Regions from separate parts of the Kosakonia sp. Marseille-Q7440 genome, predicted to be linked through region 2. Evidence: predicted binding sites of a transcription regulator. Region 2 holds the regulator's gene; the other holds the start of a gene.
The links. Region 2 encodes PurR, which represses purine synthesis genes. Its sites were predicted from a motif close to CANGCAAACGTTTGCNTG; they were not measured.

Region 1 (11,487 bases), 1.8 Mb from region 2:
GTGCCAGCAGCTCTTCTGCGCGGATCGGCGCATCCTCTTCACGGGTTACGAAAAGCTGGTTTTTATGCTTGCCCAGCGCCGCGTTGAAAATCTCCATCACGCTGTCGCCAAGGCCGGGGTGCGCAATCCATGTGCCATCGTGTCCGTTATCCGCTTCCAGCTGCTTGTCGGCTTTTACTTTGTTCAGCACCCAGTTATTGCGTTCGGCATCTTTGCTGGGGATGAACGCCGCCATGCCGCCCATGGCAAACGCGCCGCGACGATGACAGGTTTTGATCAGCAGGCGGGAGTAGGCGCTGAGGAAGGGTTTATCCATCGTCACCACCTGGCGATCCGGTAGCACACGGTCCGGGTAGTTTTTCAGGGTTTTGATGTAGCTGAAGATGTAATCCCAGCGCCCGCAGTTCAGCCCGACAATATGGTCACGCAGCGCGTGGAGGATCTCATCCATCTGGAAGACGGCCGGCAGCGTTTCAATCAACAGCGTTGCTTTGATGGTGCCGCGCGGCAGGTTGAAGCGATCTTCCGTGAAGCTGAAGACTTCGCTCCACCAGGCGGCCTCTTGCCAGGCTTGTGTTTTCGGCAGGTAAAAGTAAGGGCCGCTGCCTTTGGCGAGTAGACTTTTATGGTTGTGGAAGAAGTAGAGCGCGAAGTCGAACAGGCTCCCCGGGATCGCTTCTCCGCGCCAGGTGACATGTTTTTCCGGCAGGTGTAAGCCGCGCACGCGGCAAACCAGTACCGCAGGATCGGGCTTCAACTGATAAATTTTTCCCGCTTCATTGGTGTAGCTGATGGTGCCGTTGACCGCATCACGCAGGTTGATCTGCCCGTCGATCACTTTTCCCCAGTTTGGCGCCAGCGAATCTTCAAAATCCGCCATAAATACTTTCACGTTTGCATTCAGCGCGTTGATAACCATTTTGCGCTCGACGGGCCCGGTGATCTCTACGCGACGGTCCAGCAGATCGTCAGGAATGCCGCGGATCGTCCAGTCGCCTTCACGGATGGAAGCGGTTTCCGAAATAAAGTCTGGCAGCCTGCCGTTATCAATCTCTTGCTGCTGGTGAATGCGCGCTGCCAGCAGTTGATTGCGTTTTGGCGTGAAGCGCGCGACCAGGTCGCTGAGGAATTCTACTGCTGCCGGCGTCAGGATCTGCTTCTCCTGCGCGCCAAATGGCTGGGTAAAGGCCAGTTCTTCAGTTGTGGTCGCCTGTTGTGTCATGGTGCGGTCTCCTCTTTTGGCAGCGAACTCATTTTCCAGGGCAAACGAAGATCGGTTGTGCAGTTTTCGTGCAGCAAGATCAATCCTGGACAATAAATTTTCCAAAATCAAAAACAATTTCCATTTTAATTATAAATACATGATAAGTGATTGATCAGAATGGAGATAAATTTTTACTGGGGAGTGAAGTGATTTTCGCAAACAAAAAAGGCACCCGAAGGTGCCTCTCGTCTGGAGCTGAAACGCTTAATCCAGGGTTGGATTCATATGACGAAGATCGTATGGCGTGATCTGGTAGACGTAGTAGTTGAGCCAGTTGATGAACAGCAAATTACCGTGGCTGCGCCATGAAGCACGCGGTTTGTTTTGCGGATCGTTTTGCGGGAAATAGTTGTGCGGCAGTTCAGGTTTCAGGCCTGCTTCCACGTCGCGGAAATATTCGCTCGCCAGCGTGTCAGGATCGTATTCCGGGTGACCGGTGACAAACGCGATGCGCTTATCTTTGCTGGCAAAGAGGTAGGCATCGCCATCTGCCGTTTCTGCCAGGATATCGAGATCGGTGTAATCACGGATCAGCGCAGCGGGGAAATCAGCATAGCGCGAGTGCGGCGCGAGGAAATAGTCATCGAAGCCGCGCGTCAGCAGGGCATGAGGCTGCAGGAGGTGGTGCTCGTAGACGCCGGAGAGTTTATCGCTGCGGGTCTGTTTCGGAATGCCGTAAAGGATATTGAGTGCTGCCTGTACTGCCCAACAGACGAAAAGTGTAGAGGTAACGTGATCTTTTGCCCATGCCAGCACCTGCTCGATCTGCGGCCAGTAGGCAACATCGTTAAACTCGACCAGGCCTAACGGCGCGCCGGTGACGATCAGGCCATCGAAATTCTCGTCGCACACTTCATCGAAGTTACAGTAGAAGGTGTTGAGGTGCTCAGCGGGGGTGTTACGCGACTCGCGTGAATCGATTCGCAACAGGCGGACATCAACCTGCAGCGGGGAGTTGGAGAGCAGCCGCAGGAACTGGTTTTCCGTCTCGATCTTTTTCGGCATGAGGTTGAGGATAAGCACCTTCAGGGGACGAATTTCCTGCACTGTCGCGCGCGAAGTCGTCATCACAAAGACGTTTTCATCCCGAAGAAGATTGACGGCCGGCAGCTCGTCCTGCACCCGAATCGGCATAACTTATATCCTCACAACATACGTTTATACGTTTAGACATCCAGACAGCTGACAATACCCATAAATGTTCTGAATGTCGAGCCTGCCGGTGGAAGGTGAGAAAGTTTCACATTACGGCCAGTACAGGAATGTATTAGCTGATGATAGTGGGATTGTTATTTCCCGGCGCTTTTGGCTTTTTGATATCTTCCAGAGTGGCTAAAACCTGGGCATCGCTAAGCGGAGCGGGATCGGCGATAGCATGCAGCTCGCGGCAGCGACCACCACCGGCACCAAAGGCGACTTCGAGGATGGCGCGCTCTTCAACTATGGATAAACCGCCTTCATTCATTTCCAGTGCGTGAGAGAGAATATCGAGCTTCCCTGACTTAGGAAGGAACTGCCAGAAAGAGCGCGGGGCAACCTGTTGAACCAAATCCCGGAGTAACTTTTCGGCGACAAAGAAGTCGGCAACAATGATGCGCTGATTGCTGAAGGGTTGATGGCCGGAAACCTGCTGCTGGGTGTTGAGATTGCGTACAACCATGCGGTTTTTATACAGCTGAACGTAAAGCGTGACCATGGCTACTTCCTTTAGCGGTGAGGGGAGGATTAAAACGCGTGGAAAAAGCATAGCAAAAAGCCTCATGCTTTCGCATGAGGCTTTCGGCTTTGATTGATGCCTGGCAGTTCCCTACTCTCGCATGGGGAGACCCCACACTACCATCGGCGCTACGGCGTTTCACTTCTGAGTTCGGCATGGGGTCAGGTGGGACCACCGCGCTGTTGCCGCCAGGCAAATTCTTTGTGCCCGGAACGTCTCTTTCACCCTGATGCGGCGTTGGCTGCGCTCGTAAAGTCAGTCACATACTTCAGTATGCTCCTTCCTTTCCGTCACTTGCCGCCTTGCCTCAGTGCAAAAGCGTTCGTTCCTTCAAATCTGGTATCAGCTGAAAATCTGTCTCTCATCGCCAAAACATCTTCGGCGTTGTAAGGTTAAGCCTCACGGTTCATTAGTACCGGTTAGCTCAACGCATCGCTGCGCTTACACACCCGGCCTATCAACGTCGTCGTCTTCAACGTTCCTTCAGGAGACTTAAAGTCTCAGGGAGAACTCATCTCGGGGCAAGTTTCGTGCTTAGATGCTTTCAGCACTTATCTCTTCCGCATTTAGCTACCGGGCAGTGCCATTGGCATGACAACCCGAACACCAGTGATGCGTCCACTCCGGTCCTCTCGTACTAGGAGCAGCCCCCCTCAATTCTCCAGCGCCCACGGCAGATAGGGACCGAACTGTCTCACGACGTTCTAAACCCAGCTCGCGTACCACTTTAAATGGCGAACAGCCATACCCTTGGGACCTACTTCAGCCCCAGGATGTGATGAGCCGACATCGAGGTGCCAAACACCGCCGTCGATATGAACTCTTGGGCGGTATCAGCCTGTTATCCCCGGAGTACCTTTTATCCGTTGAGCGATGGCCCTTCCATTCAGAACCACCGGATCACTATGACCTGCTTTCGCACCTGCTCGCGCCGTCACGCTCGCAGTCAAGCCAGCTTATGCCATTGCACTAACCTCCTGATGTCCGACCAGGATTAGCTGACCTTCGTGCTCCTCCGTTACGCTTTAGGAGGAGACCGCCCCAGTCAAACTACCCACCAGACACTGTCCGCAACCCGGATCACGGGTCCACGTTAGAACATCAAACATTAAAGGGTGGTATTTCAAGGTTGGCTCCACGCAGACTGGCGTCCACGCTTCAAAGCCTCCCACCTATCCTACACATCAAGGCTCAATGTTCAGTGTCAAGCTATAGTAAAGGTTCACGGGGTCTTTCCGTCTTGCCGCGGGTACACTGCATCTTCACAGCGAGTTCAATTTCACTGAGTCTCGGGTGGAGACAGCCTGGCCATCATTACGCCATTCGTGCAGGTCGGAACTTACCCGACAAGGAATTTCGCTACCTTAGGACCGTTATAGTTACGGCCGCCGTTTACCGGGGCTTCGATCAAGAGCTTCACCTTGCGGTTGACCCCATCAATTAACCTTCCGGCACCGGGCAGGCGTCACACCGTATACGTCCACTTTCGTGTTTGCACAGTGCTGTGTTTTTAATAAACAGTTGCAGCCAGCTGGTATCTTCGACTGGTTTCAGCTCCGTGAGCAAGTCACTTCACCTACGCACCAGCGTGCCTTCTCCCGAAGTTACGGCACCATTTTGCCTAGTTCCTTCACCCGAGTTCTCTCAAGCGCCTTGGTATTCTCTACCTGACCACCTGTGTCGGTTTGGGGTACGATTTCGTGTTACCTGATGCTTAGAGGCTTTTCCTGGAAGCAGGGCATTTGTCACTTCAGCACCGTAGTGCCTCGTCATCACGCCTCAGTGTTAAAGTGAACCGGATTTACCTGGAACACACACCTACACGCTTAAACCGGGACAACCGTCGCCCGGCCGACATAGCCTTCTCCGTCCCCCCTTCGCAGTAACACCAAGTACAGGAATATTAACCTGTTTCCCATCGACTACGCCTTTCGGCCTCGCCTTAGGGGTCGACTCACCCTGCCCCGATTAACGTTGGACAGGAACCCTTGGTCTTCCGGCGAGCGGGCTTTTCACCCGCTTTATCGTTACTTATGTCAGCATTCGCACTTCTGATACCTCCAGCATGCCTCACAGCACACCTTCGACGGCTTACAGAACGCTCCCCTACCCAACAACACATAGTGTCGCTGCCGCAGCTTCGGTGCATGGTTTAGCCCCGTTACATCTTCCGCGCAGGCCGACTCGACCAGTGAGCTATTACGCTTTCTTTAAATGATGGCTGCTTCTAAGCCAACATCCTGGCTGTCTGGGCCTTCCCACATCGTTTCCCACTTAACCATGACTTTGGGACCTTAGCTGGCGGTCTGGGTTGTTTCCCTCTTCACGACGGACGTTAGCACCCGCCGTGTGTCTCCCGTGATAACATTCTCCGGTATTCGTAGTTTGCATCGGGTTGGTAAGCCGGGATGGCCCCCTAGCCGAAACAGTGCTCTACCCCCGGAGATGAATTCACGAGGCGCTACCTAAATAGCTTTCGGGGAGAACCAGCTATCTCCCGGTTTGATTGGCCTTTCACCCCCAGCCACAGGTCATCCGCTAATTTTTCAACATTAGTCGGTTCGGTCCTCCAGTTAGTGTTACCCAACCTTCAACCTGCCCATGGCTAGATCACCGGGTTTCGGGTCTATACCCTGCAACTTAACGCCCAGTTAAGACTCGGTTTCCCTGCGGCTCCCCTATACGGTTAACCTTGCTACAGAATATAAGTCGCTGACCCATTATACAAAAGGTACGCAGTCACCCCATAAAAGAGGCTCCCACTGCTTGTACGTACACGGTTTCAGGTTCTGTTTCACTCCCCTCGCCGGGGTTCTTTTCGCCTTTCCCTCACGGTACTGGTTCACTATCGGTCAGTCAGGAGTATTTAGCCTTGGAGGATGGTCCCCCCATATTCAGACAGGATACCACGTGTCCCGCCCTACTCATCGAGCTCACAACCTGTGTGCTTTTGTGTACGGGGCTGTCACCCTGTATCGCGCGACTTTCCAGACGCTTCCACTAACACTCAGGCTGATTCAGGCTCTGGGCTGTTCCCCGTTCGCTCGCCGCTACTGGGGGAATCTCGGTTGATTTCTTTTCCTCGGGGTACTTAGATGTTTCAGTTCCCCCGGTTCGCCTCACAGCACTATGTATTCATGCTGTGATAGTGCAACGGATTGCACTGGGTTTCCCCATTCGGACATCGCCGGCTGTAACGGTTCATATCACCTTACCGGCGCTTTTCGCAGATTAGCACGTCCTTCATCGCCTCTGACTGCCAGGGCATCCACCGTGTACGCTTAGTCGCTTAACCTCACAACCCGAAGATGTTTCGTAAAACACCCTCAGTTGCGAAAATTTGAGAGACTCACGGAACAATTCGCATTGTTCTGTGTTTCAATTTTCAGCTTGATCCAGATTTTTAAAGAGCAAATATCTCAGACATGACTCACTGTTCACACAGGAATCAGGTTTGAGATATATCGGCAGGTGACTTTCACTCACAAACCAGCAAGTGGCGTCCCCTAGGGGATTCGAACCCCTGTTACCGCCGTGAAAGGGCGGTGTCCTGGGCCTCTAGACGAAGGGGACACAAAGTCTCACTCGCAAGACGCCTTGCTTTTTACTTTTCATCAGACAATCTGTGTGGACACTGCAGGGAAAGGTTCTTTAAGGTAAGGAGGTGATCCAACCGCAGGTTCCCCTACGGTTACCTTGTTACGACTTCACCCCAGTCATGAATCACAAAGTGGTAAGCGCCCTCCCGAAGGTTAAGCTACCTACTTCTTTTGCAACCCACTCCCATGGTGTGACGGGCGGTGTGTACAAGGCCCGGGAACGTATTCACCGTGACATTCTGATTCACGATTACTAGCGATTCCGACTTCATGGAGTCGAGTTGCAGACTCCAATCCGGACTACGACGCACTTTATGAGGTCCGCTAGCTCTCGCGAGATTGCTTCTCTTTGTATGCGCCATTGTAGCACGTGTGTAGCCCTGGTCGTAAGGGCCATGATGACTTGACGTCATCCCCACCTTCCTCCAGTTTATCACTGGCAGTCTCCTTTGAGTTCCCGGCCTAACCGCTGGCAACAAAGGATAAGGGTTGCGCTCGTTGCGGGACTTAACCCAACATTTCACAACACGAGCTGACGACAGCCATGCAGCACCTGTCTCACAGTTCCCGAAGGCACCAATCCATCTCTGGAAAGTTCTGTGGATGTCAAGACCAGGTAAGGTTCTTCGCGTTGCATCGAATTAAACCACATGCTCCACCGCTTGTGCGGGCCCCCGTCAATTCATTTGAGTTTTAACCTTGCGGCCGTACTCCCCAGGCGGTCGACTTAACGCGTTAGCTCCGGAAGCCACGCCTCAAGGGCACAACCTCCAAGTCGACATCGTTTACGGCGTGGACTACCAGGGTATCTAATCCTGTTTGCTCCCCACGCTTTCGCACCTGAGCGTCAGTCTTCGTCCAGGGGGCCGCCTTCGCCACCGGTATTCCTCCAGATCTCTACGCATTTCACCGCTACACCTGGAATTCTACCCCCCTCTACGAGACTCAAGCCTGCCAGTTTCGGATGCAGTTCCCAGGTTGAGCCCGGGGATTTCACATCCGACTTGACAGACCGCCTGCGTGCGCTTTACGCCCAGTAATTCCGATTAACGCTTGCACCCTCCGTATTACCGCGGCTGCTGGCACGGAGTTAGCCGGTGCTTCTTCTGCGGGTAACGTCAATCGACGCGGTTATTAACCGCATCGCCTTCCTCCCCGCTGAAAGTACTTTACAACCCGAAGGCCTTCTTCATACACGCGGCATGGCTGCATCAGGCTTGCGCCCATTGTGCAATATTCCCCACTGCTGCCTCCCGTAGGAGTCTGGACCGTGTCTCAGTTCCAGTGTGGCTGGTCATCCTCTCAGACCAGCTAGGGATCGTCGCCTAGGTGAGCCGTTACCCCACCTACTAGCTAATCCCATCTGGGCACATCTGATGGCAAGAGGCCCGAAGGTCCCCCTCTTTGGTCTTGCGACGTTATGCGGTATTAGCTACCGTTTCCAGTAGTTATCCCCCTCCATCAGGCAGTTTCCCAGACATTACTCACCCGTCCGCCACTCGTCAGCAAAGCAGCAAGCTGCTTCCTGTTACCGTTCGACTTGCATGTGTTAGGCCTGCCGCCAGCGTTCAATCTGAGCCATGATCAAACTCTTCAATTTAAAGTTTGATGCTCATCGAATTAAACCGTAATGAATTACGTGTTCACCCGTGAGACTTGGTATTCATTTATCGTCCGAGGACGTTAAGAATCCATGTCACCTGAGTGCCCACACAGATTGTCTGATAAATTGTTAAAGAGCAGTTGCGACGCGCTTCAGCGCTCTGTCGCGAGGTGGCGTATATTACGCTTTCCTCTTTCAGAGTCAACCCTGAATTTCAGGATTTTTTCTCTTCCGACTTAACGTCGCTGCAAGCTGTTGTTTGCTTAGCGCCGTGTCGATGGAGGCGCATTATAGGGAGTTCTCCGCACCCCGCAATAGAAAAATGACATAAAAATGACTGACTGCTGCATTCCACAGCAAAAGCCGCCCTTATACGCATTTACACACAGAGTTATCCACAAAGCGCCAAAAGTGGAAAAATTCCCGAGCGTTGCGCAAACGTTTTCGTTACAATGCCCGCGCAAAATTAATCCGCCCTGCCTGGGGTGTTAGCTGAATCTTCCCATAATAAAGAAGCGAAAATTCAGCTAACGCTCTCTGTTAAAGTCAAATCCAGGGGATTTACCATGCAACAACGTCGTCCAGTCCGCCGCGCCCTGCTCAGTGTTTCTGATAAGGCCGGTATCGTCGAATTCGCCCAGGCGCTCTCCCAGCGTGGCGTCGAACTGCTCTCTACCGGCGGAACCGCTCGCCTGCTGGCAGATAAAGGCCTGCCGGTGACCGAAGTCTCCGACTACACCGGTTTCCCGGAAATGATGGATGGACGCGTAAAAACCCTGCACCCGAAAGTGCACGGCGGCATTCTCGGTCGTCGCGGCCAGGATGATGACATCATGGCGCAGCACGCCATCGCACCAATCGATATGGTAGTGGTTAACCTCTACCCCTTCGCCCAGACTGTTGCCCGTGAAGGGTGCTCGCTGGAAGACGCCGTTGAGAATATCGATATCGGCGGCCCGACCATGGTGCGCTCCGCCGCGAAGAACCATAAAGATGTCGCCATTGTGGTTAAGAGCAGCGACTACACCACCATCATTAATGAAATGGATGCCAACGACGGCTCGCTGACGCTGGAGACCCGTTTCGACCTCGCGATCAAAGCCTTTGAGCACACCGCCGCTTACGACAGCATGATCGCCAACTACTTCGGCAGCCTGGTGCCCGCCTATCATGGCGAGAGCAAAGAGCCAGCCGGCCGCTTCCCGCGCACGCTGAACCTCAACTTTATTAAGAAGCAGGATATGCGCTACGGTGAAAACAGCCACCAGCACGCTGCCTTCTATATAGAAGAAGAGATCAAAGAGGCTTCCGTTGCCACCGCGCAGCAGCTGCAGGGCAAAGCGCTCTCCTATAACAACATCGCCGACACCGACGCGGCGCTGGAGTGCGTGAAAGAGTTTGATGAGCCCGCCTGCGTGATTGTGAAACACGCCAACCCGTGCGGTGTCGCCGTCGGCGGCTCAATTCTTGATGCGTACGATCGCGCTTATAAAACCGACCCGACCTCAGCATTCGGCGGCATTATCGCTTTCAACCGCGAACTGGATGCTGAAACGGCGCAGGCCATTATCTCTCGCCAGTTTGTGGAAGTGATTATCGCCCCGTCTGCCACAAAGGAAGCGCTGAGCATTACCGCCGCCAAACAGAACGTCCGCGTACTGGTCTGCGGCCAGTGGGCAGCGCGCGTACCGGGCCTCGATTTCAAACGCGTCAATGGCGGCCTGCTGGTTCAGGATCGCGATCTGGGCATGGTGACTGCCAATGAGCTGCGCGTAGTCAGCAAGCGCCAGCCGACCGAGCAAGAGCTGCGCGATGCGCTCTTCTGCTGGAAGGTAGCGAAGTTCGTTAAATCCAACGCCATTGTCTATGCCAAAGAGAACATGACCATCGGTATTGGCGCAGGCCAGATGAGCCGCGTTTATTCTGCGAAGATCGCTGGTATCAAAGCCGCTGACGAAGGGCTGGAAGTGAAAGGTTCCGCAATGGCCTCTGACGCCTTCTTCCCGTTCCGTGATGGTATTGATGCCGCTGCCGCTGTCGGCGTGAGCTGCGTTATCCAGCCGGGCGGTTCTATCCGCGATGACGAAGTGATTGCCGCCGCCGACGAGCACGGCATCGCGATGATCTTCACCGACATGCGTCACTTCCGCCATTAATCCACGGAGCAGAGAATGAAAGTATTAGTGATTGGTAACGGCGGGCGCGAACACGCGCTGGCCTGGAAAGCGGCCCAGTCTGCGCGGGTTGAAACTGTCTTTGTCGCACCGGGTAACGCCGGCACGGCGCTGGAGCCGACGCTGCAAAACGTGGCGATTAGCGCGACGGATATTCCGGCGCTGGTTAATTTCGCCCAGAGCGAGAAGATCGATCTGACCATCGTTGGCCCGGAAGCGCCGCTGGTGATTGGCGTGGTTGATGCCTTTCGCGCGCAGGGGCTGAAAATTTTTGGCCCGACCCAAGGCGCAGCGCAGCTCGAAGGCTCCAAAGCCTTCACCAAAGATTTCCTCGCACGCCACAACATTCCGACGGCGGAGTACCAGAACTTTACCGAGGTAGAGCCAGCGCTGGCTTACCTGCGCGAGAAAGGCGCGCCGATTGTCATCAAAGCGGACGGTCTGGCAGCCGGTAAAGGGGTGATTGTCGCCATGACGCTGGAAGAGGCGGAAGCGGCAGTCCACGATATGCTGGCCGGTAACGCCTTTGGCGATGCGGGTCATCGCATTGTGATTGAGGAGTTTCTCGACGGCGAAGAGGCGAGCTTTATTGTGATGGTCGACGGCGAGCATGTGCTGCCAATGGCGACCAGCCAGGATCACAAACGCGTCGGCGACGGCGATACCGGCCCGAATACCGGCGGTATGGGAGCATACTCCCCGGCGCCGGTGGTGACCGATGAAGTCCACCAGCGGGCAATGGATCAGGTCATCTGGCCAACCGTGCGCGGCATGGCGGCAGAAGGAAATACCTACACGGGTTTCCTCTATGCCGGGCTGATGATCGATAAGCAGGGCAACCCGAAGGTGATCGAGTTCAACTGCCGCTTTGGCGACCCGGAGACGCAGCCGATTATGTTGCGTTTGCAGTCGGACCTGGTGGAACTCTGCCTGGCAGCCTGTGACGGCAAGCTGGATGAGAAAGTCTCGAAATGGGATGCGCGCGCATCGCTTGGTGTGGTGATGGCTGCCGGAGGCTATCCGGGTAACTATCGCACTGGAGATCAGATCCACGGCCTGCCGTTAGAAGAGGTTGCGGACGGGAAAGTGTTCCACGCCGGTACCACGCTTGCTGACGATGATCGGGTGCT
Region 2 (11,487 bases):
GTGACCGACATCATCGCCCAGGCCGGGACCTCTTTGCAGTTAAGCAACGGCTCCACGTTGACCGGGATGATTGACCCGACCGACCTGACCGTTGACGCGGGTTCAAACTGGTTGATGACTGACAGCTCCCTGCTCGACAACCTGACGCTGGGCGGCACCATTGATTACCAGGCACCGACCGGGGCGTTTGTACCGAAAACCCTGACCGTCACTAACCTGGTGGGCAATGGCGGCACCATCACCCTTAACACTCTGTTTGATGGTAATACCGCAGTGAGTGACAGCCTGGTACTGGATGGCGGTACTGCCACCGGTAACACCAATATCGCCATTCGCAGCCAGGGCGGCCTTGGGGCACGTACCAGCGGTAACGGCATTCAGGTGGTGAACGCCATTAACGGCGCGACCACCACCGATGATGCTTTCCGTCTTGACGGCAGCCTGCAGGCGGGTGCGTATAACTACACCCTGCAACAGGGCAGCGCCGACGAGAGCTGGTATCTGACCACCGCTGAGGCAGGCGGTAACGCAGACGGCCCGCAGAACTACCGTTCGGCGATGTACCTCTACAGCTCCGTCTACGCTCAGGCAATGGATTATGACAGTGCGCTCCTCGGCTCGCTGGATGCCCGTCGCTATGCGGCGCGTACCCCGACCGAAGGCGGCAGCAATATGTGGGCCCGTTTCCAGGCCGGTCAGCTGAGCCACGATCACGGCGGCAGTGACCTGAGCAATGGCAACACGCCGGAAAGCAAAGGCGGCTACACCTTCCTGCAGATCGGTAGCGATCTGTGGCAGGGCTCAGGCTCGGGCATGGAGTGGACCGCGGGGATCTACGGTGCGGCAGGTCTCTCCGCTATCGACGTGCAGCGTAACAACAAGTCGAAAGCCGGTACGGTTCGCGATGACGCTTACAGCGGCGGTCTCTACCTTAATGGCGTGCATGAGAGCGGCTGGTGGATGGACGTAGTGGCACAGGGTACTCGCCACAACTTCGACACTAATCCGCGCGACGGCGACGGCCTGAAAACCCACGGCTGGGGCTACGTTGGCTCCTTCGAAACCGGTCTGCCGTTTGAGATTGGCAGCGGCCTGGTGCTGGAACCGCAGGTGCAGTACCAGTATCGCGGCGTGAACCTGAAAGATGGTAGTGATGATGTGGCTGACGTCCAGTTCGGTGATGGTCACAGCCAGCAGGTGCGTGCCGGTCTGCGTCTGGGCAACAACGCGACGCTGAAAGAGAGTGGCAAACCGGTACCGGTAAGCTGGTTTATCCGTCCGTCCTTTATTCAGACCTTCGACTCGAAGGGCACGCTGAATGTCAGCGCGCCGGGTGTGGCAGGCAGCGAAACGTCGTTCAATCCGGATCAGGATGGCACCGCAGCAGCGCTGGATATCGGCATCGATGGCCAGATCCGCGACAACGTGACCCTCGGGGTGCGCGCGGGCTATACCCGCAGCATTGATGACGCGGGTACCGGGGGCTACGGCGGTCAAATCACGCTGAAAGTCGGCTTCTGATAAGCCTTGCAGTAATATGAAAAGCCGCGCCGCAAGGTGCGGTTTTTTTTATCTCTTATTTCTGTTGGGAGGTTTTTATCACGGCCGGTAACGCGCAGAGGGCGTGCGGGTGATGCTGAAGCTGAGATGAAATAAAGGGGATAAAACAGAGAGTAACAACGAATGGTGCGTCCGAGTGGACTCGAACCACCGACCCCCACCATGTCAAGGTGGTGCTCTAACCAACTGAGCTACGGACGCACTGAAGAAGAATGGTGCGTTCAATTGGACTCGAACCAACGACCCCCACCATGTCAAGGTGGTGCTCTAACCAACTGAGCTATGAACGCAATGTTGTGGTTGACAACGGGGACGAATATTAGCGGCAGCCCGCAGATGTGGCAAGCGGAAAATGGCAGATTTCTTACTGAATTCACTCGATTGCGGAACAACTGAGCAAAACGCGCTGAAAGTAGCCGCCCGCAGGCGGCTACAGCGGTTTAGCGTGCCGCGCGCTGCAAAATACGGCTCGAAGGCTGGCGCTGCAAATGACGCATGCGCAGCATCATCAACACTGCCGCCGAGGTGAGGCCAATAATAAAGCCCATCCAGAAACCTGCCGGACCCATTGGTGCGACCACCAGATCCGTCAGCGCCAGAATGTAGCCAGTCGGCAGCCCCAGCACCCAGTAGGCGATAAAGGTAATAAAGAAGATCGAGCGCGTATCTTTATAGCCACGCAGGATACCGCTGCCGATTACCTGAATCGAATCAGAGATCTGATAGATTGCCGCCAGCATCATCAGATGCGATGCCAGCGCCACCACTTCCGGGTTGTCGTTATAGAGCAGGGCGATCTGTTCGCGCATCAGCACCGTAAACACCGCGGTAATAGCCGCCATGCAAACGCCGACCATCAACCCGGTACGCGCCGAGGTTTTGGCATCAATCGTTGAGCCCTGGCCGAGGCGGAAGCCGACGCGAATGGTGACCGCCGCCGCCAGCGACATCGGCAACACGAACATCAGTGAACTGAAGTTAAGCGCAATCTGGTGCCCGGCAACATCGACAATGCCGAGAGGCGAGACCAGCAGCGCGACCACGGCAAACAGGGTCACTTCGAAAAAGAGCGCCAGCGCAATCGGCAAGCCAAGCTGGGTCAGCCGTTTCAGCACTGCCATATCGGGTCGTGCGAAGCGGGCAGCATGTTTAATGTCGCGCATGGCACCGGCGTGTTTCACGTAGAGGCGCATAAAGATAAACATCACCCAGTAGACCGACGCGGTCGCCACGCCGCAGCCGACGCCGCCCAGCTCCGGCATACCGAAACGGCCATAGATAAAGGCGTAGTTAACCGGAATATTGACCAGCAGGCCGATAAAGCCCATCACCATGCCGGGTTTGGTTCGCGCCAGCCCTTCGCACTGGTTGCGCAACACCTGGAAGAAGAGGTAGCCCGGTGCGCCCCACATCAGCGCGCGTAAAAAGTGGACCGCTTTATCGGCCATCAGCGGGTCGATGTTATGCATGGCGCGAATAATATGACCGGCGTTCCACAGCACAATCATAATCAGCACCGATACGGCACCCGCCAGCCAGAACCCCTGGCTAACCTGATGGGCAATGCGATCGCGACGTCCGGAACCATTCAGCTGCGCAATAACCGGCGTCATCGCCAGCAGCAGGCCGTGACCAAAAAGAATCGCGGGAAACCAGATAGAGGTACCGATGGCGACCGCAGCCATATCCGTGGCGCTATAGCCCCCGGCCATCACGGTATCGACGAAGCCCATCGCCGTCTGGGCAACTTGCGCAAAAATCACCGGCAGGGCAAGTGCCAGTAATTGACGCGCCTCTGTTACATACTTCTGCACGCGAACACCTATATATTGTTGTTATAAGAGAGAATGGAAATACTTAAGAGAAAGGAGTTATATCCTTGTGCGACAAAAAATGCCGCACTGCGATAGGTGCGACATCTGCTCAAATAGTACCTGTTAACGCCTCTTTTTGCCACGTTATCCATAAATCAAAATTATCTTTCGCCGCAAAGCGGGCTTCAGGCTGGCAAGGGAATTTTTCACCTGTTATTGTGCGTGAAGCACACGGTAATGCCGTAAGAATGAAACAGGAGTGATGATTATGTTTACGGGTATTGTACAGGGCACGGCAAAAGTGGTGTCGATTGACGAAAAACCGAATTTTCGCACCCACGTTGTTGAGCTGCCTGAAACGATGCTGGACGGAATTGAAACCGGGGCGTCCATTGCGCATAACGGCTGCTGTCTGACCGTCACCGAGATTAACGGTAGCCATATCAGCTTCGATTTGATGAAAGAGACGCTGCGTATTACCAACCTTGGCGAACTCGAAGTCGGGGATATCGTTAACGTTGAGCGCGCGGCGAAATTCAGCGATGAGATTGGCGGACATTTAATGTCGGGCCATATTATGTCGACCGCTGAAATCGTCAAAATCCTCGCCTCGGAAAATAACCGCCAGATCTGGTTTAAAGTGCAGGATCCGACGCTGATGAAATACATCCTTTATAAAGGATTTATCGGCATCGACGGTATCAGCCTGACGGTCGGCGAAGTCACCGCCACGCGTTTTTGCGTGCACCTGATCCCGGAAACGCTGCAGCGCACCACCCTGAGTGCCAAAAAGCTGGGCCAGCGCGTCAATATTGAGATCGATCCGCAAACCCAGGCCGTTGTCGACACCGTCGAGCGCGTACTGGCGGCAAAAGAGGCCGCTGTCGTGGTAAACGTCGTCGAATAATCCGACGCCGCAGAGAACAAAAAGCCGCAGCGTACCCGTTGCGGCTTTTTTGTTACTCAAACACGGTATTAACGCGCGACGCGCAGACCTTTCTCGACGCCGCGGCTAAATACCACCTGCCAGAGCTGAATGTCGCGGGCGCGAAACGCCCCGGCGCAGGCATTCAGATAGTAGCTGAACATGCGTTTAAACCGTTCGGAGTAGTTGTCGGCGATCTCCGGCCATGCGGCGAGAAAACGCCCATACCAGGCCATCAGCGTGCGGTCATAATCAGCGCCAAAGTTGTGCCAGTCCTCCATCACAAAGTGCGATTCACTGGCGGTGGCGATGTGGCGAACCGAGGGCAGGCAGCCGTTCGGGAAGATGTAGCGGTTGATCCACGGGTCAACATTGTTATCGGTCTGTCTGGAGCCGATGGTGTGGAGTAAAAAGAGGCCGTCCGGCTTCAGGTTTTTGTCGACCACATCAAAGTAGGTGGCGTAGTTTTTCGGCCCGACGTGTTCAAACATGCCGACGGAGACGATGCGGTCAAACTGATCGCGCAGATCGCGGTAGTCCTGCAAAAGAATATCCACATCCAGCCCGGCGCAGCGCTGTTGCGCCATTTTCTGCTGCTCTGCCGAAATAGTGACGCCGACCACGCGAACGCCATAGTGCTGTGCCATAAATTGCGCCAGGCCGCCCCAGCCGCAGCCGATATCCAGCACGCGCATGCCGGGCGTTAACTGCAATTTTTCACAAATAAGCCGCAATTTTGCCTGCTGCGCCTCGGCAAGGGTAGTCGCCTCTTTCCAGTAACCGCAGGAGTATTGCATTGCGGGGTCGAGCATGCGGGTAAAGAGATCGTTGCCGAGATCGTAGTGCTCTTTGCCGACAATCCACGCCCGCTTTTTACTTTGCAGGTTGAAGAGCCGGGCGGCGGCAATGCGCAGGGTATCTTTGAGATGGTGTGGAAGCTGTTTTTCCAGGCCGGCGCGCAGTACCTGGGTAAAGAAGATGTCCAGCCGTTCGCACTCCCACCAGCCGTCCATATAACTTTCGCCGAGTCCGAGCGATCCGTCCTGTAAAACGCGTTTGAAAAAATCAGGATTTTTCACCCGAATGTCTGCGGGAGCGGGGCCGTTGATACGAATACCTGCGCGGCCCAGCAGTTCGTTTGCTATACGGAACCAGTTGTCATCCCGCACGCTCACTTCTTCTATACACGATGAACTCATACCTTCTCCATCACGAATAGCGATCAGAACTCTACAAGCGTAGACGCTGGCAGAATTTGTGAGAAATCTCACGGTTTGCACCGTGAGGCTGATATCAGACGTAGAACAGAGGAAGGGAGAGACCCTTGCCAGAAAAGGCCCTCCTTGGGGAAACGAGCACGCTCCGGTGCCCGTTACTGCATAATATTTATCGTATTTATGAGATAGCCGAAAATTAGTATAGGCCTCAATATCAGGTGATTCAACTTGTCGCTAATAGCGTGCTAATTACGCCATCAGCGACAGTCCCGTCAGCAACTACCCGCGCGCGGAGGAGGGCTCACGCACCTCATCCTGCTCTTCGCCTGCGCGATGCTGAATGCCATAACCGAGTGCCGCGAGCAGCACCATGGCGAGCATCACGCTGGTGGTGGTCAGCAGCGGGGTAATGATCAGCCACGAGACGACAAGGCTTGCCAGGAAGCAGAGCCCCAGTTGCAGGGTATTCTGCAACGCCGCCGCGCGCCCCGTCGCCTGCGGGAAGGGACGCAGCGCCCGCGCAACCACGATAGGGTAAATAGCCCCGTTCGCCACCGCCATCAGGCAGAAGGGGATCATCAGCGCGGTCAGCGAGACGCCGGGAATAAAGCCGACTGCCCAGGTCGCCAGCACGCTCAGGGCGTAGCCACTCAGTAACCACGGTAACATGCGCGATCCCTGCCATTTTTGCAGCGCTGCGCGACAGCCGTAACCACCAATCAGGAAGGCGAACGTCTGCGGCACATAGCTCAGGCCAATCACCGACGGGCCATAGCCCATTTCGTGCAGGATAAACGGCGAGCCGGTAAGCCAGGCAAAGAAGCTGGCGGAGCAGGCGGCGTAGATCATCACGTTGCCACGATAATCACGGGCGCGCAGCAGATCGAGGAAGGTGAGCGCCTGCTGGTCGTGCGCCACTTTTTTTACCGGCGATTTGAGGCGGAAAGCCGGGATCATCAACACCACGGTGATGGCCAGCAGGGTGGCGAAAATTGCCTGCCATTCAATATGGGCCAGCAGCCAGGCACCGAGCAGCGGGGCCAGCGCCGGGGTGAAGCCGACCAGCGGCATAATGGTGGCGAAAATACGGTTAACGCGGTGCGCCGGATAGTGATCCGTTACCAGCGCCTGCCAGCTAACGGTAGCGGCACAGACGCCGACGGCCTGCACGAAACGCAGCACCAGCAGCCAGGTGGCGTCGCGCACCCAAAGGGTGCCAAGACAGCCCAGGGCGAAAATCGACAGCCCAATCAGCAGAATCGGTTTGCGACCATAGCGATCCGACAACGGCCCCCACAGCAGTTGTGCCACCGCGAACCCGGCGAGGAACAGACTCAGCGAGGCGCTGATCACGGCGGGAGAGGTGTTTAAATCTTGCTGAATCGCGCTGAAAGCGGGCAGGTACATGTCGGTGGCTAAAAAGCCCAGCACGCTTAAGCCCGCGAGCCAGACTAAAAATCCTTTGCCAGGTTGCATTCTCATTTCTCTTTAATTGCAGGTAATCAGGGTGGGGAAGTGTAAGGAGTGCTTTCCTGGTTGTGAAACGCTAATATTTGCACATTGGTTTCAAAAATTTTGCAGGCAGAATATGTGGTCAGAATACTCCCTTGAAGTGGTGGATGCCGTAGCGCGTAACGGCAGCTTTAGCGGCGCGGCGCAGGAGTTGCACCGCGTGCCTTCGGCGGTGAGCTACACCGTGCGCCAGCTGGAGGAGTGGCTGGCGGTGCCGCTGTTTATGCGCCGCCACCGCGATGTGGAACTCACCCCCGCCGGGGTCTGGTTTTTAAAGGAGGGGCGATCTGTTATCAAAAAAATGCTGATCACCCGCCAGCAGTGTCAGCAGATCGCCAATGGCTGGCGCGGCCAGTTGCCGATTGCTGTCGATAACATTGTGAAACCCGCGCGCACCCGGCAGATGATCGTCGATTTCTACCGTCACTTCAGCGATGTCGAGCTGGTTGTCTACCAGGAGGTGTTCAACGGCGTCTGGGATGCGCTCGCCGATGGCCGTGTTGAACTGGCGATTGGCGCTACGCAGGCGATCCCCGTCGGGGGGCGCTATGCTTTTCGCGATATGGGCACTTTGAGCTGGAAGTGTGTCGTCTCACGTCAGCATCCGCTGGCGCAGCTCGACGGTCCGTTAAGCGATGAGACGTTGCGCAACTGGCCGTCGCTGATTCAGGAGGATACCTCCCGCTCTTTGCCAAAGCGTATTACCTGGCTGCTGGATAACCAGAAAAGGGTGATGGTGCCTGACTGGGCCTCGTCGGAAGCGTGCCTGTCGGCGGGGCTTTGTGTGGGGATGGTGCCAGCCCATTTTGCCCGCCCGAGGCTCGATAGCGGTGACTGGGTGGCGCTTGAACTGGAAAACCCGTTTCCGGATGCCGCCTGCTGCCTGACATGGCAACAAAACGAGGCGTCACCTGCACTGAACTGGCTGCTCGATTACTTGGGGGACAGCGAAACGTTGAATAAGGAGTGGCTGCGGGAGCCGGAGTAAGGCTCCCGCGGGAGGGGATTAACGGCGGTAATCGCGGAAGGGGCCATCGGCCACCGAGCGGCGCTCCACCAGGCGCGGATGCACCTCAATCGACTGCGACTGTTCACGCTTATTCACAATGCGATCGAGCAGCATGGTGAATGCCGTTTCGCCCAGCGAGTCTTTCGGCTGATGAATCGTCGTCAAGGCCGGGGTAAAGAAGCGCGAGTTGCGCACGTTGTCATAGCCAATGACGGAGATATCCTGCGGCACGCGCAACCCCATCTCATCGGCGGCGCAGAGTGCGCCCATTGCCATAATGTCGCCGCCGCAGAAGACCGCGGTGGGGCGCGAGGACTGGCCGAGGATCTGCTGCATGGCGCGGTAGCCGGACTCCGGCTCAAAGTCGCCCTGCACAATCCAGTTCTCCGGCACGTTGATCATCGCCTCGTTCATCGCCTTCATAAAACCGGCAAGACGGCCTGCGCCGGTGTTGCGCTCCAGCGGACCCGGGATTACGCCGATATCGCGATGGCCGCGCTCGATCAGGTAACGGCCGGCCATATAGCCGCCCTGGAAGGCGTTATCGATCACCGAATCGGTGAAGTCCGCCTTCGATTCGCCCCAGTCCATCACCACCATCGGAATATGGCGATACTCCTCAAGCATGGTGAGCACGGTTTCCGGGTACTCAGAGCACATCACCAGCAGGCCATCGACACGCTTTTGCGCCATCATCGACAGATAGGCGCGCTGCTTCTCCTGGCTGTTCCAGGCGTTGCCGAGGATCAGCGTGTAACCCTTCTGGAAACACTTCTTCTCAACCGCTTCGATGATCTCGGCAAAGTAGGCCGCTTCACTGCTGGTTGCCAGCAGACCAATCGATTTGGTGTGATTCACTTTCAGGCTGCGCGCGACGGCGCTTGGCGAATAGTGCAGCTCTTTGATTGCCGCCCAGACGGCGTTGCGCGTCTCTTCGGCGACAAAACGGGTTTTGTTAATTACATGTGATACGGTTGTAGTGGAAACGTTTGCTCGTTTCGCGACATCTTTAATCGTTGCCATCAGATATTACTCCAGACCATATCGTAAGCTCCTGATAATTCTTGAGGTAAACGTTTGCCTTTAATCACCCTGAACCCATCAAAGTGAGTGCGGTACGCCGGGAAAACGACACTGGACGTCAGGAGGGGAGTCAATGGCCGGTACGCTAATAAATTTAGCGTCGAATTTTGTCTGATCTTGAGCAAAAGGGGAAGTATTAAAACGGTTCTGCTGCCAATTCGCGCAAGATTTTTCAGATAATTTGTGCAAAAATGCGCAGGCTCACTTTTTGTGGGGAAATTAAATGGAGAAAAATTGATGAGCACCGATCTTAAGTATTCACTCTTCACCACCGTCATCGTTCTGAGCCTGATCGTTTTCGGCGCGCTGACCGCTGCACTGCATTGATCTGATGCGAGGGAGAGCCCTCTCCCTCGGTTCTTGCGTCCCCATTGTTACCCGTTGCGCAATAAACTTTTCTCCGTACGCTCACTTCTGTTTTTTGTGACACCTGTCATACTTTTGCCTTTCGCGACCCGGTAGAGGGTCGGCATGTCCATTTCGGAGTCAAAAGATGAAAATAAATTTCCCCCTGCTTGCGCTGGCAATTGGTGCCTTTGGCATTGGCACCACTGAGTTTTCGCCGATGGGGTTACTGCCGGTGATTGCGCAGGGCGTTGGGGTCTCTATTCCGGCGGCGGGGATGCTGATCAGCGCCTACGCCATTGGCGTTATGGTGGGTGCGCCGCTGATGACGCTGCTGCTTTCCCATCGCGGTCGTCGTAATGCGCTGATTTTCTTAATGGCTATTTTCACCGTCGGCAATGTGCTCTCTGCCATTGCGCCGGATTACGCCACCCTGATGATCGCCCGTATTATCACCAGCCTTAATCACGGCGCGTTCTTCGGCCTTGGCTCGGTCGTTGCCGCAAGCGTTGTCGCGAAAGAGAAGCAGGCCAGCGCGGTGGCGACGATGTTTATGGGGCTGACTATCGCCAATATCGGCGGTGTGCCCGCCGCCACCTGGCTTGGGGAGACCATCGGCTGGCGCATGTCCTTTATGGCAACCGCCGGGCTTGGGGTGATCTCCATGGTCTCGCTCTTCTTCTCATTACCGAAAGGCGGCGCGGGCGCGCGACCCAACGTGCGCAACGAACTGGCGGTACTGATGCGCCCGCAGGTGCTGACGGCGCTGCTGACCACCGTGCTCGGTGCCGGGGCAATGTTTACCCTCTATACCTACATCTCACCGGTGTTGCGCACGCTGACGGATGCCACGCCGGTGTTTGTCACCGCCATGCTGGTGCTGATTGGCGTTGGTTTCTCGATTGGTAACTTTTTGGGTGGGAAACTGGCGGACCGCTCGGTAACCGGCACGCTGAAAGGCTTTTTACTGCTGCTGATTGCCATCATGCTGGCTATCCCGCTGCTGGCGCGCAGTGAGATCGGTGCGGCGATCGCCATGGTGGTGTGGGGCGCGGCAACCTTCGCGGTAGTGCCGCCGTTGCAGATGCGCGTGATGCGTGTTGCCCATGAAGCACCGGGGCTGTCGTCATCGGTCAATATTGGCGCCTTCAACCTCGGTAATGCCCTTGGCGCGGCGGCAGGCGGGGCGGTGATCTCCGGCGGCCTCGGCTACAGCTTCGTTCCGGTGATGGGGGCGATTATTGCCGGGCTGGGGCTGCTGCTGGTGCTCTTCTCCGGGCGTGATTCAGCGTCGCGCGTCTGCGCGGCAGCGGAGTAAGGCGAAGTAACACCTGCCGCGCGAGCGGCAGGTGGGAGAGGGGATTAGCGAATGGTTTTCGGCGTGACCACGCGGCGCGCACCAACATAGTGGCGCTGCCAGTAATCTTCGCTTAATGAAGTGACCTGAATATCCTGGCCGCTGCGCGGTGACTGGATAAATTTGCCGTTGCCAACGTAGACGCCAACGTGATCGGCGGTGCCGCGGCCCTGGGTGCGGAAGAAGACCAGATCGCCGCTCTCCAGTTCACGCAGGTTAACCGGTGAGGCATCACGCAGGTGATACATCTCATTGGCGGTACGCGGAATACGGAATTTCACCAGATCCTTATAGGCGTAATAGACTAGCCCGCTGCAATCAAAACCGGTTTTCGGCGAGGTACCGCCCCAGTGGTAGGGTTTGCCAAGCTGGTTCATCAGCTTCGACATCGCGGTTTTTTGCACTTTTTGCACGCGCAGTTTATGCACGTCTGCCAGCGTGCCCGCCTGGCTGCTTTTCACTTTAATACAGTGCGGCTTGTGGCCTTTGCGCGGCGTACACTTCTCAGTCCAGCTAACGGTTGCGGTTTTCTGTGAACTGGATGCTTTACGACGCGAGGGAGTTTTAGCGGTTTTCTGCGGGGTAGCGCTGTTTTTCTTTTTTATCGATTTGGTCGACGTTTTGGTTTTTGCGGTTTTTTTACTGCTGGCTTTTTCTGCTGGAGT

Region 1: the regulator PurR is predicted to act here: its motif matches at 8,615-8,632, upstream of purH (bifunctional phosphoribosylaminoimidazolecarboxamide formyltransferase/IMP cyclohydrolase).

What each region holds. Positions count from the first base shown of each region.
Region 1 is NZ_CBCPLT010000001.1:31,948-43,434, reverse strand. Features, by position in the region: gene aceB (malate synthase A) at 1-1,222, opposite strand, end outside; gene metA (homoserine O-acetyltransferase MetA) at 1,469-2,398, opposite strand; gene ACWPW2_RS00205 (YjaA family stress response protein) at 2,532-2,960, opposite strand; rRNA gene rrf (5S ribosomal RNA) at 3,059-3,174, opposite strand; rRNA gene ACWPW2_RS00195 (23S ribosomal RNA) at 3,370-6,276, opposite strand; tRNA gene ACWPW2_RS00190 (tRNA-Glu) at 6,479-6,554, opposite strand; rRNA gene ACWPW2_RS00185 (16S ribosomal RNA) at 6,639-8,180, opposite strand; gene purH (bifunctional phosphoribosylaminoimidazolecarboxamide formyltransferase/IMP cyclohydrolase) at 8,750-10,339, shown strand; gene purD (phosphoribosylamine--glycine ligase) at 10,355-11,487, shown strand, end outside.
Region 2 is NZ_CBCPLT010000001.1:1,825,681-1,837,167, forward strand. Features, by position in the region: gene ACWPW2_RS08405 (AIDA repeat-containing protein) at 1-1,521, shown strand, start outside; tRNA gene ACWPW2_RS08410 (tRNA-Val) at 1,685-1,761, opposite strand; tRNA gene ACWPW2_RS08415 (tRNA-Val) at 1,774-1,850, opposite strand; gene mdtK (MdtK family multidrug efflux MATE transporter) at 2,001-3,374, opposite strand; gene ACWPW2_RS08425 (riboflavin synthase) at 3,643-4,281, shown strand; gene cfa (cyclopropane fatty acyl phospholipid synthase) at 4,350-5,498, opposite strand; gene punC (purine nucleoside transporter PunC) at 5,796-6,992, opposite strand; partial or broken gene punR (DNA-binding transcriptional activator PunR) at 7,105-8,038, shown strand; gene purR (HTH-type transcriptional repressor PurR) at 8,035-9,060, opposite strand; gene cydH (cytochrome bd-I oxidase subunit CydH) at 9,358-9,447, shown strand; gene ACWPW2_RS08455 (MFS transporter) at 9,614-10,783, shown strand; gene ACWPW2_RS08460 (C40 family peptidase) at 10,828-11,487, opposite strand, start outside.